4 regions of the Vibrio pomeroyi genome follow, and region 1 is predicted to be linked to each of the others. Evidence: predicted binding sites of a transcription regulator. Region 1 holds the regulator's gene; each other region holds the start of a gene.
What was found. The regulator PurR, encoded in region 1, represses purine synthesis genes. The targets are predictions, from matches to a motif close to TNANGNAAACGTTTNCNTNA.
Positions count from the first base shown of each region.

Region 2: the regulator PurR is predicted to act here: its motif matches at 1,960-1,979, upstream of glpX (class II fructose-bisphosphatase).
Region 3: the regulator PurR is predicted to act here: its motif matches at 1,335-1,354, upstream of folD (bifunctional methylenetetrahydrofolate dehydrogenase/methenyltetrahydrofolate cyclohydrolase FolD).
Region 4: the regulator PurR is predicted to act here: its motif matches at 1,372-1,391, upstream of glyA (serine hydroxymethyltransferase).

Region 1 is NZ_AP025506.1:2,430,622-2,433,873, reverse strand. It holds gene OCV12_RS10635 (TfoX/Sxy family DNA transformation protein) at 1-436, opposite strand, end outside; cyclic di-GMP riboswitch class I at 564-649, opposite strand; gene purR (HTH-type transcriptional repressor PurR) at 820-1,824, opposite strand; gene torD (molecular chaperone TorD) at 2,139-2,786, opposite strand; gene torR (two-component system response regulator TorR) at 3,073-3,252, shown strand, end outside.
Region 2 is NZ_AP025506.1:3,366,299-3,369,550, forward strand. It holds gene OCV12_RS14940 (1,4-dihydroxy-2-naphthoate polyprenyltransferase) at 1-788, shown strand, start outside; gene rraA (ribonuclease E activity regulator RraA) at 862-1,377, shown strand; gene zapB (cell division protein ZapB) at 1,472-1,714, opposite strand; gene glpX (class II fructose-bisphosphatase) at 2,039-3,046, shown strand; gene OCV12_RS14960 (helix-turn-helix transcriptional regulator) at 3,229-3,252, shown strand, end outside.
Region 3 is NZ_AP025506.1:2,669,859-2,673,110, reverse strand. It holds gene OCV12_RS11610 (cation:proton antiporter) at 1-283, shown strand, start outside; gene folD (bifunctional methylenetetrahydrofolate dehydrogenase/methenyltetrahydrofolate cyclohydrolase FolD) at 399-1,256, opposite strand; tRNA gene OCV12_RS11600 (tRNA-Arg) at 1,468-1,544, shown strand; gene OCV12_RS11595 (GNAT family N-acetyltransferase) at 1,649-2,152, opposite strand; gene aroC (chorismate synthase) at 2,451-3,252, shown strand, end outside.
Region 4 is NZ_AP025506.1:2,836,233-2,839,484, forward strand. It holds gene glyA (serine hydroxymethyltransferase) at 66-1,316, opposite strand; gene OCV12_RS12400 (YitT family protein) at 1,664-2,266, shown strand; gene treC (alpha,alpha-phosphotrehalase) at 2,446-3,252, opposite strand, start outside.

The DNA.
Region 1 (3,252 bases):
ATTCATATAAACGTTCAACGGAATCGATTCCTGCTTTTTTCAACATACGCTCAGTGGCGAGTCGAAGATTCGGCAGATCTTTGAGTCGAGTTGGCTTAGCAGAAGACTGTTCAGCTTTTTCTTCTTTAGCAAAACCCAGAGACGTTGTTGCGAGTTCCAAGATTTTCTCTTGGTCTTGCCACAGGCCTTCAGGCAAAGCGAAATATTTAGTAACGACAGGGAAACCACGTTTTTTGTAGACGTACGGTTGAAACCCTTGTTGTTCGAATTGCTTCGTTGTGCATTTGTCTGCCCGTATATGCAACTGGTCATTAACAACCAGAGCAAACATAGTGTCATCAGCAAAAAGACCGAATCCACCAAACATTGAGCGTGACTTAATTTTTCCTAGGGGCTCAAATAACTTCATTGAGTCCTTTAGTATCGGTTTATCCATGTTATTTATCTCGGTGTATTTGAACTACGCCACCAAATAAGCAGGTCCGAGAGATTAGCAAAATGTTGCAATTAAATTGTCAATAGGCTGTAAATTACTAAATTGTCAGTAGTTACTGCATTTTGCCATCGGTAACCCCGCTACCATACCAACGAGTGGTTTAGGCCGGAAGCTTTGCGTCCCACTTTTTCAAGTGGTTTGCCCTGTGCGTGACTGATTGAATAGAATAAAGTTTTTGTTGAATGAGGCTCACACTTGTTATTTCAAAATGTGACATTGCTTCAATTAATGATCTTTCTGTTGTGCATATAGGTTCATTATAGTTGTTGATAAAAAAAGCGCACCCAAAGGTGCGCTTAATGAAATAAAACTCGTTTTATCAATTAATTTAACGTTTTAACTGTACTTCGTTCAACAATCTCAGGGTGCATTTCGAAGACACGCTTCTCGTGATCTTTATCTTTTATACGTTCTAATAAAATCTCGAATGCATTCTTACCAACACGACGTTTAGGTTGGTGAACCGTTGTTAACGGTGGAGAGAAGTACTCAGCTAGTTCGATGTTGTCGTAACCAATGACTGAAATATCTTCAGGGATACGAATGCCTTTTTCTTGCAATCGGCTCATTAAGCCCAGCGCCATTGTATCGTTGAAACAGAATACTGCTGTTGGGCGATCTTTCATGTCAACGATTTGCTCTGCAGCAAGAACAGCAGTATCACACTCGAAGTTACCTTCAATGATCATGTTGTCATCGGCAGTAATCTTAGCTTCATTGAGTGCGCGTTTGTAGCCTGCGATACGTTCTACACAGGCCGCTTTGTCTAAGTGGCCACTTAAACAAGCAATCTTAGAGTGACCGCGCTCAATAAGGTATTTGGTTGCTAGGTAGCCACCTTCTTCAGAGTTATCGATGATCTTGTCAGCTTGAGAACTCTCTGGGCCCCAGTCCATAATCACTTTAGGGATGTCAGCGTGACGATCTAACATCTCTCTTAGTTCTTCAGTTAGGTCTGAACACATAACTAAGATGCCATCTACACGTTTCTCTGCAAGCATTCGAATGTAGTCACGTTGCTTCTCATAGATACCACCCGTGTTACACAGAATCAAAGTGTAACCTTGACGGTAGCAGTAGCTCTCAACACCATCGATAACTTCAGAGAAGAATAGGTTGGTTGATTGAGTAACAAGCATGCCGATAGTGCGTGTTGTATTGCACTTCAAACTACGAGCAACCGCGCTTGGTGCATAGTTCAGTTCATCTACGGCTTTGTTTACTTTTTCTTGAGTCGCTTCTGCAACAAAACGTGTTTTGTTGATTACGTGAGAAACGGTTGTTGTTGATACGCCGGCTAAGCGAGCGACATCTTTTATAGTGGCCATGGTTTTATCCTATTAGAAGCTACTTTCCCAAAGTACGGAATGAAGTAGCCGTTAAGCTACCTAACTAAGAGCTTAAATTTGTAGGGCTCTTTGGGTACTAAAGTGCTAAAAAACAAAAAACCGCTATGAGCGGCTTGTCTTAACACCGAAATGCTCTGAACTTTAATAAGCATAGCATTTCGTGAATGTTTCATATTTTATCGTTTGCGGTCACAATTTTAGACTGACTAGAAATTACTCGCAATAAAATTCACCCAGAAATCCGGGTGAATTGTCACATTCTACTGAATTTATTTACTTAGTCGCCCAATAAGCTATTCACCGGCTAAATATTGAGTGTCCAATTGACAGAATGCGAGTAGCAGAGATGAGACTGAAGCGTAGAAACCGAATTCATCAACGTCATGACATTTAACGTTGAATTTTGGTACCCAAGTTAGGAGTTGTTGCTCGATAAACTGTTGTTGAACAGCAAATGATTTCTCTAGCTCTTCTTCAAGCTCTGTTTCGTTAGAACGGATGATCAAGTTACCAAGGAAATCGAGTTCGATAGCAATGTGGTCTGCTGGCTCTTTCAGGTCTTGGTTAACCACTAAATTGTGTTTAGCCATGATCTCTTCCATCTCTTTTGCAGGCTTATCGTTTAATAGGCCAGTCTCACCGATGTACATAGAAGCGTATGGAAGGGCACCATGTTTATCCGTCTTTAAGAAAAGGTCACAAAAGTCAGCAGACAGTTCTAGCTGAGCGTCTTCACGTGTTTGCAGACGATTTAGCGCATCAACTAAGCTATCAATCGCAGGCTTTAGTGTTTCATTTTCACCTAAACCAGTTAGGAAAGAACGAATCTCAACAGAGTGGTAGTGATCGAGTTCTTCTTGAGTGAGCTCTTTGGCGAATAAGCTTGATAGCCACCAGTAGATTTCTGCTCTTTGCTCGTTGAACGCTTTCGTATCTTTCATTTCTTGGATCCTGATTTAGTCTTGCGGCGTTTGCATACTCAATATCGTCAAGTGATTTGGGATATAAACACCAAGGCTGAATAACAAGGTTATTTGCGAAACGCAAAGTTACTCGTTAGTAGTAATGCCTATATTGAATTGCGATGGGCGATAAATAGCAAGGTTTAAGATTGTCTTGTATCAAAAAAGATTCATCTTTCTGGCTTTTATCTTCTGTAACACTAGAATTGTTACTAGTTATGAATAGAATAGTTACTGAAACTATTAAATAAGAAAAGTGGTGTAGATGAGCTATCACGTATTAGTCGTAGAAGATGATGTGGTAACCCGCAGTAAACTGGTTGGATACTTCCAGAACGAAGGTTACACAGTGAGCGAAGCAGAAAGCGGCGCTCAAATGAGAAACGTGTTAGATGAAAACAACGTTGATCTCATTATGCTGGACATCAACTTACCAGGCGAAGAT
Region 2 (3,252 bases), 940 kb from region 1:
TGGCTTTTTTAACCGCCACCCTATTACAAATTCTGTCGAACCTAGCCAATGACTACGGTGATGCAATAAAAGGCACAGACAACGAAAACCGTCTGGGTCCAACACGTGCGATGCAGTCTGGCGCGGTCACCGCTAAAACCATGAAGCAAGCCATCATCCTCAACATCGTGTTTACCATGATTGCTGGACTGATTCTGATTTTTCATGCGCTGACCTCAATTGAAAGTATCTTATCTTTCATCGCATTAGGCGTATTAGCGATTGTGGCAGCCATTGCTTACACCGTGGGTAATAAGCCTTATGGTTACATTGGCCTTGGCGACTTGTCGGTATTTATCTTCTTTGGTTTGTTAGGCGTATCGGGGACTTACTTCCTACACACAGGTCATGTTGAACCAAGCCTATTCCTTCCTGCATTGGGCTGTGGTTTGATGGCGGTTGCGGTACTTAATATCAACAACATGCGTGACATCGAAAACGACAGTGAATGTGGCAAACGCACCATGGCAGTTCGCCTTGGCCAGCGTAAAGCCAAACACTACCACTTTGCGCTGCTTGGTTTAGCCCTTGTCTCTTTTGCTATTTACCTACTGATTCAAGAAAAGCCAGTCTGGATCAGCCTGCCGTTTTTACTGAGTATTGTGATTGTTTACAAGCATGGCAAGGCAGTTTGGGAAACAGAGAAACCAGCACAGATCGCGCCAATGATGCCTGTAATTGTGAAATGCTCATTGGTCACTAACCTATTGTTTGCAGGGGTTGTCGTAGCTCAAACTCTATTGAGTTAATTGAGACTAATCATTGCAAAGGGATCAAGCACCGATATACTCAAAGTAAGCTCATTGTTCAAAAGGTATACTAATGGAATACAACACTTCAGCACTGTGCGACATATATTTGGATCAAGTTGATGTCGTGGAGCCAATGTTCAGCAACTTCGGTGGACGTGCATCCTTCGCAGGACAGATCACGACATTAAAGTGCTTTGAAGACAACGCCTTGATTCGCTCGGTATTAGAGCAAGATGGTCTAGGACGTGTGTTGTTAATCGATGGCGGCGGCTCACTGCGTAAAGCGCTGATCGACGCTGAGATGGCCTTACTTGCCGAAGACAATGAGTGGGAAGGGATTGTGGTGTACGGCTGCGTTCGCGAAGTCGATGAACTTGAAGACATGAACCTAGGCATCCAAGCCCTAGCTTCTATTCCGGTTGGTGCAAGCCAAGAAGGTGTCGGTGAGATAGACGTACCAGTGAACTTTGGCAGCGTGACCTTCTTACCGGAAGATTATCTCTACGCCGATAACACCGGCATTATTCTTTCGGCTGAGCCTTTGGATGTTGAGCTTGATTTGGATGTTGAAGAAGAGGTTGAGTAAACCCTGTTAACGCCAAGCTAATCTTTCCAAAATTAAGAACAAACAAAAACGCCCGCTACTGAGTAGCGGGCGTTTTTTAAATCTGAAGAGTCGATTACTCTACTTCATCCATTTTACCAAGAAGGTTACGGATGCGATCTTGCCATGCTGAATGCTCTTCTTGCATCTGCTGAGTTTTTTGCTCTAGCTCGTGACGGCTTGCTTTAAGCTCACCAGCTTCAGTTGCTAGTGCTTGTTTCTCTTCTTTAAGCTCTTCCACTTCCATTTGAAGAAGTGCAATTGTATCTACTGCTGTTTGAATTTTTGCTTCTAGCTGCTCTAGTACTTCAAAAGACATTCTGGCCTACCTTTAAGTTATCCATTTGATGGTGAAGGTTCACTCCACTTATTTCCCCATTCTACTCAGCAGAGCAAGGATAAACACTCAATATATTCGATATTTTGCGCCATTCGATGAAAAAAACAGCGCTTTTTACCGAATATTGACGTGAATGATTACTGCCACAACAGCAAACCAATTATTTTGATGAATATTAGCGGTTTTCCACTGCAAATTGATCGAGAGCAATCCCGAAAAAACAAAAAGGCAAACGTTTCCTTTTGGATATGGTAAAATCCGCCGCGAAATTTCTATTCCCCCTTTGAAAATTTTGGAGTCCGCATGAAACGCGATTTAGCAATGTCATTCTCTCGTGTCACAGAAGGTGCAGCACTAGCTGGTTACAAGTGGCTTGGCCGTGGCGACAAAAACGCTGCAGATGGCGCTGCTGTAGAAGTAATGCGTAGCCTACTTAACAAAACCGAAATCAGCGGTGAGATTGTTATTGGCGAAGGTGAAATCGATGATGCACCTATGCTATACATCGGCGAAAACGTAGGTGTGGGCGGCGATGCTGTCGATATCGCCGTTGACCCAATTGAAGGGACACGCATGACAGCAATGGGCCAATCAAATGCATTGGCAGTATTGGCTGCAGGCGAAAAAGGCAGCTTCCTTAAAGCACCTGATATGTACATGGAAAAGCTAGTTGTAGGCCCGGGCGCTAAAGGCGTTATCGACCTAGAACTGCCACTGAAAGAAAACCTAGAAAACATTGCTAAGGCTCTGGGCAAAACACTGGATACACTGGTTGTAACGACACTGGCTAAGCCACGTCACGATCAAGTTATCGCCGACATGCAAGCTATGGGCGTTCGTGTATTCGCAGTGCCAGATGGTGATGTTGCGGCTTCTATCCTAACCTGTATGCCAGACAGCGAAGTAGACGTAATGTACTGCATCGGCGGCGCACCTGAAGGTGTGGTTTCTGCTGCTGTTATTCGCGCACTTGACGGTGATATGCACGGTCGTCTGCTTCCTCGTCACGAAGTCAAAGGCGACACAGAAGAGAACCGCAAACACGGTGAACTTGAACTAGAGCGTTGTGCCGAAATGGGCGTAACAGCTGGTATAGTGTTGAAGATGGAAGACATGGCTCGCAGCGACAACGTTGTATTCTCAGCAACAGGCATCACTAAGGGTGACTTGCTAGAAGGCATTTCTCGTCAAGGCAATATCGCGACAACAGAAACGCTGCTTATCCGTGGCCGCTGCCGCACGATTCGCCGCATCAAATCAATCCACTACCTAGAGCGTAAAGATCCTGAAGTAGTGGGTCACATCCTGTAAACCTAAATTAGGTTAAACAGAACAGACAAAGGCTGATACTAGATATCGGCCTTTTGTTTTATTGGCCTATGACAATCACCCCCTGCTTTCTGCCCAGAGCGCAAATTACAGTCAATATAGTAAATGGTTTGCTTTATAAACACCTTGCCTCATAATAGTAAGGTTCATGAGGTAGGGATAGTATGAAAACAAGCGACAAAATCTTA
Region 3 (3,252 bases), 240 kb from region 1:
CAATCGAAGTCTGTTCTGGGAAGGAATTACCTATTCCAAGCTCAACTCGTTAATGGCACAAGGCAGTCAAATTAAGAGCACAGGTTTAACCGAGGCATTTGACCTTAATGAGTTTAATACTCTGTACCCGAAAGCGATTCTACTAGGTGTGATTACTAACGGTGACTTTCGCTTAATTACACAAGGTTCTGAGCTGGAAAAACTGATATCAACGGAATGCGAGATCATCAGTTTGTTGCCGCCGTCAGATCCGGCAGAAAAAGCTGAGACTCCAGATAAATAGCGATTAGTTTTGTATCTAAAACGAATCGCTTGATATCAAAAAAGCCGCAACGTTCTTCACGTTGCGGCTTTCTAAGTCTATTTATACTGTCGTCTGCAGATTTGTCGTTCGCAGATTACTTTGAGTGAAACTGCTCACAAGCGATCATCGTGTTTTCGATTAGGCTCGCCACTGTCATTGGGCCAACACCACCTGGTACTGGCGTGATGAAGCTTGCGCTCTCTTTCGCTACGTCGTATTCAACGTCACCCACTAGCTTGCCAGATTCTAAACGGTTGATACCAACATCGACCACAACGGCACCTTTCTTAATCCAAGCACCCGGAATGAAGTTAGGCTTACCAACGGCAACCACAACAACGTCTGCTTGACGTACGTGGCCTTCAAGGTCTTTGGTGAAACGGTGACATGTCGTCGTTGTACAACCCGCTAGAAGTAGTTCTAGGGTCATTGGACGACCTACGATGTTTGAAGCGCCAACAACAACCGCGTGCTTGCCACGTAAATCGATGTTGTAACGGTCAAGCAGTGTGATGATACCTTTTGGCGTGCAAGAGCGAAGCTTAGGCATACGCTGAGCCAAACGGCCAACATTGTATGGGTGGAAGCCATCAACGTCTTTTTCTGGTGTGATGCGCTCAAGAACGTGAGTGCTATCAATGCCAGCAGGTAGAGGTAGTTGAACCAGAATACCGTCGATCTCTGGGTCTTGGTTCAGTTGGTCTACTAATGTTAACAGTTCATCTTCTGTCGCAGTGGCTGGCAAATCGTAAGATTTAGATACGAAGCCAACTTCTTCACATGCTTTACGCTTACTTCCAACGTAAACCTGAGAAGCAGGGTCTTCACCCACTAAAACAACCGCTAGGCCCGGAGCGCGTAATCCAGCTTCAGTACGAGCTTTTACACGTGCAGCAACTTCAGAGCGAACCGTTTGAGAAATTAGCTTTCCATCAATATTTTGAGCAGTCATGAATTTCCTTAGTATTGATATTCAAGTTAGTGGCTGATGTTTTTGGCGCATTATTCCAGAAAATCTTTTTGATTACCATCAAGCAAACGTTTGCTTTGGTCTATTTTCCAACACTTATATGTTTGTTGCCCTTTTTTTACTCACTTAGATCAGAATGTTACATAAAGCCGTTGCTTTACTGATTCGAATTCGTATAATTCGTTCCTGTAGCGCGCCCTTAGCTCAGCTGGATAGAGCACGTCCCTTCTAAGGATGTGGTCGAAGGTTCGAATCCTTCAGGGCGTGCCATTATTTAAAGAAACCCGATAACTCTCAGAGTTGTCGGGTTTTTTGCGTTTCAGGGCGACTTAAACTTCTTTCTACTTGTTCTTCTACGTACTTGTCGACTTCTGCTAAACCACCACGATCTCCGGAATATATCGAAGTCCCAGCATCGTACATCCATCCTCGAAGTAACTATCTGTCACAACGTTGAAACCGAATTTACCATAGTAGTCTTTAAGGTGTGCTTGTGCCGAAATAAAAATAGAGCAGTCAGGATAAATCTTGCGAGTCGCATCGAAGCTTACTTGCATAAGTTGGTTACCAACCTGTTTACCACGATACTCTTTTGCCACGATTACTCGGCCGATACACACATCGTCAGCATCTGAATCGAGTAGAGGAAGAACATCCACTGGGTATCCAAGCTTTTGAGCCATAATACGGCTGTAAGCGACCAGACGTTCGTTCTCATAACCCATGACGTGATAAGTCTCGGGATGGTTATCTTTGCCATCCAAATCACTGTAGGGTGTGTTCATATCCACGATAAAAATATCGACTCTTTGTTGCAAGAAATCATAGAGCTCTTGAACAGACAGATCCGCAAACTTTTTAACTCTCCACTCAATCATTATTCTTCTCCTTATTATTGTGGGCTACAACATAGAGAGTATTTAAAGCGAGTTCATTAACCTTTGTTAATTGGTCAATGTTACTGGTGAAAACGCCCACTTTAAAGCGACGCTCGTTTCCACTCGTTATTCATTTCGTTCGACCTATGTAATAGAAAGTTAAAATTGTTCCTTTTTTGGGGTTTACATCATTTGGTAATAAAGCCACTATGAATTCACGAAGAATAGACAAGTAAAGCTGTTCACCAGTGGGTTTAGGAATCAAACCTTCTGCTCAATAGCTGATTTAGAGGAAGTAATGGCAGGAAACAGTATCGGACAACATTTCCGCGTGACCACGTTCGGAGAAAGTCACGGTATCGCACTAGGATGTATCGTAGATGGGTGCCCACCAGGATTAGAAATTACCGAAGCAGACCTTCAAAGAGATTTGGATCGTCGTCGCCCCGGTACTTCTCGCTATACAACGGCTCGCCGTGAAGCGGATGAAGTGAAAATCTTATCAGGTGTATTTGAAGGCCAAACTACGGGTACTTCTATTGGTCTATTGATTGAAAATACAGACCAACGCTCTAAAGACTATTCCGAAATTAAAGACAAGTTCCGCCCTGGCCACGCTGACTATACGTATCATCAAAAGTACGGTGTGCGTGATTACCGAGGTGGTGGTCGTTCTTCAGCTCGTGAAACGGCAATGCGTGTTGCAGCAGGTGCAATTGCGAAGAAATACCTAAAACAAGAATTTGGTGTTGAAATCCAAGCTTACCTTTCTCAAATGGGTGATATCTCAATTGATAAAGTGGATTGGAACGAGATTGAAAACAACGCTTTCTTCTGTCCTGATGCCGACAAAGTACCAGAATTTGATCAACTGATTCGTGACTTGCTAAAAGAAGGCAACTCGATCGGTGCGAAGATTCAAGTGGTTGCGACTAAAGTGCCAGTAGGCCTTGGTGAGCCAATCTTTGATCGTCTAGATGCTGACATCGCGCACGCTCTAATGAGCATTAACGCTGTGAAAGGTGTTGAGATTGGTGATGGCTTCGATGTTGTTAATCAACGCGGTAGTGAACACCGTGACCCATTAACTCCAGAAGGTT
Region 4 (3,252 bases), 410 kb from region 1:
CGCGGAGTTTACGAATGTAAATGAGCACCTTTGACACAGAAATTAAGCTATTTGAGCCAGAAAAATTAAGCGTAAACTGGTAGACGCTTACAGATCTCTAGTACTTTTGCTTTAGTCGCTTCGATAACAGACTCATCACCCATGTTATCTAGGATGTCACAGATCCAACCTGCTAGCTCTTTCGCGTCTGCTTCTGAGAAACCGCGACGAGTGATAGAAGGAGAACCGATACGGATACCTGAAGTAACGAATGGGCTACGTGGGTCGTTTGGTACTGAGTTCTTGTTTACCGTGATGTTTGCTGCACCTAGTGCTGCATCTGCTTCTTTACCTGTGATGTCTTTGTTGATTAGGTCAACTAGGAACAGGTGGTTCTCTGTAGAACCTGAAACGATGTTGTAACCACGTGCTAGGAATTCAGCAACCATTGCTTTTGCGTTAGCAACAACGCGTGCTTGGTATTCTTTGAACTCTGGCTCTAGAGCTTCTTTGAACGCTACTGCTTTACCAGCGATAACGTGCATTAGAGGACCACCTTGGCCGCCTGGGAATACTGCTGAGTTCAGCTTCTTGTAAAGATCTTCGCCTTCGTTAGAAAGGATTAGACCACCACGAGGACCAGCAAGCGTTTTGTGCGTCGTTGTAGTTACTACGTGAGCGTGTGGAACTGGGTTCGGGTAAACGCCTGCAGCGATTAGACCTGCTACGTGAGCCATATCTACAAACAGGTAAGCACCTACTTTATCAGCGATTTCACGCATGCGCTTCCAATCACAGATTTGAGAGTAAGCAGAGAAACCACCGATGATCATCTTAGGCTTGTTCTCGATAGCCAGCTTTTCCATCTCTTCGTAATCGATTTGACCCGCTTCATCGATACCGTAAGGGATGATGTTGTAAAGCTTACCAGAGAAGTTTACTGGAGAACCGTGAGTTAGGTGACCACCGTGCGCTAGGCTCATACCTAGAACCGTATCGCCTGCATTTAATAGTGCCATGTATACAGCGTTGTTTGCTTGAGAACCTGAGTGAGGCTGTACGTTTGCGTACTCTGCACCAAATAGTTCACATGCACGTTCAATTGCTAGAGTTTCAACTTTGTCTACGTACTCACAACCACCGTAGTAACGCTTGCCTGGGTAGCCTTCAGCGTATTTGTTTGTTAGCTGAGAACCTTGAGCTTCCATTACACGTGGGCTTGTGTAGTTTTCTGAAGCGATAAGTTCGATGTGCTCTTCCTGACGAAGAGTTTCTTCTTGGATAGCTGCGAATAGATCCGCATCGTAATCAGCAATGTTCATGTCACGCTTAAGCATCTGTATCTCCTGACTCAGATTGTACTGAAAGTTTCAAAAAAACCACACAACGACCGAAAGCAAACGTTTCCGTCACCGTTTTGATGTGACGCATTCTACATAATTTGATCTAGGTCATAAAGAGCTAATTGCAATTTTATCATGCAGTTTTTTCATAATCACAAATAAGATTCATCATGGTTATTAAGCTTATCCAACCAAAGATGACGCTTACTGTCAATTTTACGATTTACACCCTGTAAAACGCAGATTACATAGGTTTACCTTAATTTTGCCCCTCTAGCTACCGAAAGCTAAGGTTTTTCTCTACTATGCACGCCTTTATTGGTTAGGTAATTATAAAAACGATGGAAAAACACTCACGTAAAGAAGATTGGGTAGCAATCCTCACTGGCACGTTTTTAGTGGCGTTAGGCGTCTTCTTTTTACAGTCAGCGAACCTGCTTACTGGTGGCACTACTGGCTTGGCTCTGCTTTTGAGTCAATTTATGCCAGTAACCTTTGGTATTTTGTACTTTATTGCTAATTGCCCATTCTACTTATTAGCATGGAAACGATTTGGCCGTCACTTCGCAATAAGCAGTGCCATATCAGGGGCTTTAGTGTCTGTGTTTGCCGATCATTTATACTTGGTGATTTCATTAGAAGTTCATAATGAGATTTACTGCGCTGTTGCAGGCGGCCTGTTGATGGGCTTAGGTATGCTGATCTTATTCCGTCATCGCTCAAGTTTGGGTGGCTTCAACGTCTTGTGTTTGTTCATTCAAGATCGCTACGGTATCTCAGTGGGCAAAACCCAAATGGCTATTGATGCGTGTATTCTGTTTGCATCATTCTTCTTCGTATCGCCTTGGGTGATTGCAGTTTCTGTATTGGGCACTGCGGTATTGAACATCGTATTAGCGATGAATCACAAGCCTACACGTTATTCAGTGAACTACGCGTCTTAGCGTTCACACCTGCTCTATCGCCTATCGTCGCTGGCTACTCGACACTCTAGCTGCAGACTCAAAGTACGATAATCCAGACTATAACTAAAACAAAAAGGCTTTGGGGAGCTCTCCAAAGCCTTTGTAAAAGCCCAATCCTTTAAGGGGAATAGAATCAGGCTTCTTAAAATGAAACAAGGTTAGCCTTCAATCAAGAGAATACGAGTTTCGTAAGGACGTAAGACTTGATGATGTACTGCTACTGAAGTGTTCGCTTCTTGATAGTTAGACAACAAACTCTTTGCCTTACTCATATCAAAACGTTCCGGTAAAACGCACTCCGCCTCTTCACCGTAGTAGTTATTAATACACAACAAAGTCTGACTATCAGTCTCGCGAGAATACGCAAATACCGATGGGTGCTCAGGCAATAAATCTTTGTAGCTACCATGAGTAATCACTGGCACTTCTTTACGTAACTCAATCAAGCTCTTGTAGAAGTAAAAAACAGAGTCTTTATCTTCTAGCGCTTGCTCAGCGTTGATCTCAGTGTAGTTATTTGCAACATCTAGCCACGGCTGAGCTTGTGAAAAGCCTGCATTGGCTTCACTGTTCCATTGCATCGGCGTGCGAGAATTATCACGAGATTTCTGCGCCAGAATCGCCATCATATCTTGATGCGCCACACCATCACGATTGACCATGATGTCATACATGTTGGTGCTCTCGACATCGCGATATTGGCAGATCTCGGTGTAACCTGGGTTGGTCATACCAATCTCTTCACCTTGATAAATATACGGCGTGCCTTGCATCATGTGTACAGACGCAGCCAGCATCTTGGCCGACTCAACACGATACTGCTGATCATCACCTAAGCGGCTCACTACTCGCGGTTGGTCGTGGTTACACCAGAACAATGCGCCCCACCCTTTGCCGTTCAAACCTGTTTGCCAATGATTGAAGATCGACTTGAGCTGCAAGAAATCAAACGGCGCATTGGTCCA